DNA from 2 places in the Cellvibrio sp. PSBB023 genome. Region 1 is predicted to be linked to the other one. Evidence: predicted binding sites of a transcription regulator. Region 1 holds the regulator's gene; the other holds the start of a gene.

The links. Region 1 encodes FliA, which starts transcription of late flagellar genes. Its sites were predicted from a motif close to TAAAGTTATNNNNNNNNCGGCCGATANCC; they were not measured.
Region 2: the regulator FliA is predicted to act here: its motif matches at 1,339-1,367, upstream of B0D95_RS04640 (flagellin).

Annotation. Positions count from the first base shown of each region.
Region 1 is NZ_CP019799.1:918,339-921,514, reverse strand. Features, by position in the region: gene B0D95_RS04180 (protein phosphatase CheZ) at 1-725, opposite strand, end outside; gene cheY (chemotaxis response regulator CheY) at 760-1,143, opposite strand; gene B0D95_RS04170 (RNA polymerase sigma factor FliA) at 1,343-2,086, opposite strand; gene B0D95_RS04165 (MinD/ParA family protein) at 2,202-3,026, opposite strand.
Region 2 is NZ_CP019799.1:1,022,349-1,025,524, forward strand. Features, by position in the region: gene flgL (flagellar hook-associated protein FlgL) at 1-702, shown strand, start outside; gene B0D95_RS04635 (flagellar protein FliT) at 924-1,250, shown strand; gene B0D95_RS04640 (flagellin) at 1,464-3,176, shown strand, end outside.

The DNA of each region.
Region 1 (3,176 bases):
GGCCCTTCGGCTTCAGTTTTGCGTTTGTGCATTATTTCCAAATCATGCTCGACCGTTTCCCGATCATTGGCAAGGCCGGTAATTTCTTCCACCTGCCCCGCAATTCGCACCAGACTCACCAGGTCTTTTTCAACATCGTTGATCAACCCGATAACACGCTTTAATACTTGCCCGGTTAAATCCTGAAAGCCTTGTTCCAAAACAATATCTTGTAAGTTTTTACTTAATTGCTCTGTGCCTGTGACCATTTGTCCCAGAAAAACATCCATGCGCTCGTAGAGCTGACGGAATTCATCGGCGCTCATTTCGCGGCGTTTCAGACGCGCCCATTCACTGCGCAGGCCGCTGGCTTCTTGACCCAGGTTCATGGCAATGGGGGCCGCTTCGTCCACAACATCCATGGTTTTTTCAGCGGCTTTTTGAGTCAGCTCAATCACATAGTTGAGGCGATTCGACGCATCGTGAATATCCGAGTTTTCAATCTTGGGTGGTTCTTTGGTTAAATCCGCGTCGACATTGAAGTTGACAATTGCGTTGTGCAAACCGCGCGTTAAACGCCCCACCGATTGGAAGATGTGACGATCCCGCGACTGGGTAATGGTTTGTATCAAGACCGATGCTTCTTCGATCTCATTGCCCTGCAGTTTTTCTGCAAGCAATTTTGCGCACTCTCGCAATTCAACAACAAATTCGTCGTTGGACGATGTTTGGGTTTCAGATGCCATGGCAGAGCCTTATTTATTATTCAATCGACGGTAATTAACCGACCCGATCAAAAATCTTTTCGATTTTTTCCTTGAGCGCCTGAGCGGTAAACGGCTTGACGACATAGCCATTCACACCCGCTTGGGCGGCCTCAATAATCTGATCGCGCTTGGCTTCTGCGGTTACCATTAACACCGGCAAAGTGCGCAATTTTTCGTCGGCACGAACAGCTTTAAGCAAATCGATACCGGTCATACCAGGCATGTTCCAGTCAGTTACCAGAAACTGGAAATCACCACTTTTGAGCATCGGCAGTGCCGTTACACCGTCATCTGCCTCATGGGTATTGGAAAAACCCAAATCTCGCAGCAAGTTTTTAATGATCCGCCGCATTGTTGAAAAGTCATCAACAATCAGGATTTTCATATTCTTATCCAACGCAACCTCCAATCACCCAGAAGGGAATTTTATTAATTCATAGTCTAGTAGGAGTTAAAGCTTCGGCCAGTAGCGGCACTTAAATCTTCAACTTTTACTGCAAATCATAGCGCAAATTGTTGTATTCATAGACTAATTTGCTGTGCCACTCACTCAACCAGACAAACTTTTGCCATCTTGGGTTATTTTTTGCCCACTTTTACGCTGGCTGCCACCCACCCAGGCGATGGCGTAAGCGCGCCGCCGCCTGGCTGTGTATTTGGCTGACACGGGACTCACTCACCCCAAGCACCAACCCAATTTCTTTGAGGTTCAACTCCTGATCGTAATACAGAGCAAGCACCATACGCTCGCGCTCGGGCAAGAGTGCGATAGCCTCTGCCAAGGCCTTTTTCAGCCCATCGCGCTGTACACCTTCCAGCGGACTGGCAAAGGCACTGCTGTGTTCGGAGGCGTCGATGTTACTGTCTTCGTCGCCAAAGGTTTCCTCGTAGCTGAATAACCTGCTGCCGTTGGAGTCTTGCAGCATTTCAAAATATTCTTCGAGCGATACTTCCAATTCAATGGCGACTTCTGCATCGGTTGCATCGCGCCCGGTTCGCGCTTCTACCACGGCGACGGCGCGGGCAATACGGCGCGCATTGCGATGCACCGAGCGTGGTACCCAATCACCGCGCCGCATTTCATCCACAATGGCTCCGCGAATGCGGATACCGGCATAGGTTTCAAAGCTGGCGCCACGAGAGGCATCGTATTTTTGCGAGGCTTCAATCAGGCCAATCATGCCTGCTTGAATAAGGTCATCTACCTGCACGGACGCAGGCATACGCATCATCATGTGATAGGCGATGCGCTTCACCAAAGGTGCGTAATCTTCGATATTGATCTGCGCATCAAGCAAGGTCTTTTTATCGTACATGGCTAAACCATTGACTGCGGCCATCGAACACCTTTTGTTTAGCAAAAACTGCCGTAATTGGTGGCAGCCCTGCCTCGCCTTCTCGTAAATAATTGGCTCGTAAATAGCGGGTCATAAACAACTGCATGAACAAGTATTGCTAACGCGCATTCGCGGCCTGCAACAAACGCTCGACAAAAAATTCAAGGCGTCCAGTGGGAGAATATGGCAGCGGCCATTTATCTACCGCTTGCGCCAGGGCACGTATCGCCACCGCCGCTTTGGAGCTTGGAGCAAACTCTAGCAGTGCTTTTTGCTTTTGCACGGCTTTGCGTACGTTTTCATCAAAGGGAATTTGACCAACAAACTGCAAGGTGACGTCCAGGAAACGCTCGCACACCGTATTGAGTTTGTTAAACATATTCATGCCTTCCTGCTGGGTGCGCGTCATATTGGCGACCACACGGAAACGCTGCATACCGTATTCTTTGTTGAGTAATTTGATGAGTGCGTAGGAATCTGTGATGGAGGACGGCTCGTCGCACACCACAATAATCACTTCATTGGCGGCGCGCACAAAACTTACAACGGTGTCGGAGATGCCAGCAGCAGTGTCTATCACCAGAATATCCACTTGGTCTGACAACTCATTGAAGGCATTAATCAGCCCGACGTGCTCGGCACTGCTCAACTCGGCCATACGCTGTACACCCGACGATGCCGGCACAATTTTCACGCCCGCAGGCCCTGTGACCAATACATCGGTCAGCGAATGAGTGCCTGCCAGCACATCTGCCAGAGTATGGGTGGCGCGAATGCCAAGCAGGACATCCACGTTGGCTAGACCCAAATCGGCGTCAAGCAGTACAACTCGACGACGTAATTCTGCCAGGGCAATACTGAGGTTGACGGAGATATTGCTCTTCCCTACCCCACCTTTGCCGCCGGACACAGCGATGACTTGTACTGGTCGCACTTGGCTCATCTACACGTAACTCCAAACATATTCTTTTTAAGTGTGCCCATGTTGACGCCAGAAAACTGACAGCACGGTTTGTTGGCACTCTAATGGTGAACTGAGTATAGATAGGGTTTGGAAAAAGATCCGATTAATTTCAGTTTCACTGTAAAAATC
Region 2 (3,176 bases), 100 kb from region 1:
ACATTTGATGCTGCTGCCGCGCCGATTGATTTTTCCGCTAACCCAACAACGCTAAGAATCTCCGTGGGCGGTAAAACAGAAATACTTGAATTTAATAGTTTGCCGGTAGTGAATAACGCTGCAGATTTTGCTGCGATGCTAAATGCAGCTCCCAATGCCGCGAAACTTGCTAATTTAGGGGTAACAGCAAGTGCGACGGGGTTTGCGACTGCCAACGGTATGAATATTAGCCTTCAAGGTGGAAATGCTGCATTACAAAGTGCAATGGGCTTGGCAACGACAACCGGTATCACGTCAACCAATGGGCAGCCTGGCGATTCTTTTTTTGTGAAATCTACCGATAAGCAAGGTTTATTGACAACACTGTCGCGTTTTAGTGAAGCGATGAAAAGTGTAAAAGACACGCCGGAAAGTAAGGCCGTTCTTAGTGAGATGGTAGCGAAAACCATTACCAACCTCTCTCATGCCCTCACCAGCATTGTTTCAACCCAAGGAGAAGTGGGTGCGCGTCAAAACACATTAGAAAGTTCACGCAACCTTAATCTGGACGTTAAATTATTTGTCAATGCAGAGCTAAAAAGCTTGCAGGATCTTGATTATGCCGATGCCTCTATCCGCTTATCCATGGAGAAGTTGGTGTTGAGCGCATCCCAGCAAAGCTTTGCACAAATCAGCCAACTGAGCTTGTTTAATTATTTGTAATTAATCCTGTGTTATGGATTTTGTTGTTTATAGGCAGTGACAGTAGTGCGTAACTACTCTCACTGCCTTTTTCTTTATTGGCCGCGCCGTTGCATACACTGCTTTTATAGGTTTGGCATAAGATTCGCCTCGCTAATTTAGTTTTGCTAATCTTAGTAGATGGCGTTAGTCTTCATCTCATTAATCGATCTATTGTATCTCCATGGTAAAGAGCTGTTTTTATGGATATTGAAACCCTGCTAGACCCGCTTTCCCGTGCATTAAGCCAATCCCAAGCATTATTGTCCTTGGCAGAAGTGGGCGATTGGGATTCATTTGAAACCTTGGTGCAGCAGCGTCAGCAGGGGCTGCTTTCCATCAATGACGCTGAATACCTCCAATCCCTGGCCCAGGCAGATTTGGAAGCACAGGCAGCGCATATGATTGAAGAGATTCAGGCCATCAACAAGCGCCTGTCAGAACTGGCGGAAATCAGTCGTGATAAGGTGGCGTCAGATTTGCGTCAGAGCACAAAAGCCATGAAGGCAATAGATGCTTATGGTCGTTAATTTGACGGTTTGTGATTTTATATAACCATTTGCAATAAAATTTACCATTCCCTGCGATAAATATTTTGTTTTAGCCATAAAAAAAGATTAAAGCAACTCCCGGACGTGTCGATAACCTTGTTAGAAGTGCTGATTAGTAAGTTTGTCTCAGGCTTCATCAACAGACTTGTTATAGCAGTGATACTGCAAAGACATTAATCCAGGAGATTAATCATGGCTTTAGTAATTAACACCAACGTGGCATCCCTCAATACCCAACGTCAGTTGATGAGCTCAGGCAACTCGCTTGATAAGGCAACTGAGCGTTTGTCTTCCGGTAACCGTATCAACTCTGCAAAAGACGACGCTGCCGGTCTGGCGATCTCTAACCGCATGACCTCCCAGGTACGTGGTCTGGATCAGGCAATTCGTAACGCCAACGACGGTATCTCGCTGATTCAAACCGCTGAAGGCGCCTTGCAAGAATCCACCAACATTCTGCAACGTATGCGTGAACTGTCGGTTCAATCAGCGAACGGTATCTACGGCGAAACTGACCGTAAAACCCTGCAAGCGGAAGTAAAACAGCTCCAGTCTGAATTAACCCGTATTTCTGAAACCACTACCTTCAACGGTCAAAACCTGTTGGACGGTTCTTTGGGAACCAAACAACTGCAAGTGGGTTCGCAACAGAACCAAACTATTTCTGTATCCATCGGTTCATTTAACGCTAACTCATTAGGTGGTTCTACTGGTGATTTAGTGGGTACATCTACCACCTTGGCTGAAATGTACACAGCGACTGATGCCGCTATTGAATTTAAAGTTAACGATAAATTAGCGACAGCACTCGATGCTACTAACGCTGGTACCGTTAATAAAATGCTTGAAGTTATGAACGCTGACTTTAATACAGTTGGTGTTTCTGTGAAAACTGTATCTGAGTTCACATCTGCCAACATCGGTTCCGGTGTGTTGGTTGCTGGTACAGATGCGCTGCAAATTGCGGTGGTTGATGGTGATGGCAGAACGCAAACCCTGCAAATTACTGGCACTAACAGCATGAAAGATGTCGTTAATAAGATTAACGAATCTGCAGGTGGTGTTGTTCAGGCATCGTTGAATGACTCTGGCAAATTAGTATTAACTGCGCAGAATTCACAAAGCATTACATTGACTAACGCGCAAGGTACTGCAGCTTTGACTGCTGTGGGAGCTGGTACCGGTGCAACTTCTGCTGACTTCTCGTTAGTGCTTAACAAACAGCCTGGATTCCAAGGTGACATCAAAGTAACTAGCGATACAGCAGCAGCTTCTGTAACGGCCTTGACTGGTGCTGGCTTGAATGGACATCAAGCAGATGGTTCTATACAAGGCGCTACTGTTGCTTCTGGTGCTTTGAACAAAGGCGATTTGATCATCAACGGCGTTGAAATTGGTTCTGTCGCAGCGGGTGTTGCTGGTGCTTCAGTTACAGGAAGTACAGTTCAATATGAACAAGCCAAAAACGTTATTGACGCTATCAATGCCAAGTCAGCCGAAACCGGTGTGGTTGCTTATGCTGATAGCAGTGATTCAACTAGCGCTACTACCGCGATTAAATTGAAGTCAGTAAATGGTGGAGAGGTATCTGTTAAATATGGTGACAATATTACAGATGCAAACGCTTTGGCTCGTACCGGCTTACTTGAGCGTAACGCCACCGAAGGTGCAGGTTCAGTAGCCTCTATCGACATCTCTACAGAAGCTGGTGCGCAAAAAGCCATTGGCATTATCGATAAAGCCTTGGAGCAGGTGAACTCCACCCGTGCGGACCTCGGTGCAATTAACAACCGTTTGGACTTTACCGTATCTAACCTGTCCAATATCTCCGAGAAAACGTCATCATCTCGTTCACGTATTATGGATGCTGACTTTGCTGCTGAAACTGCAAGCCTCAGCCGTTCA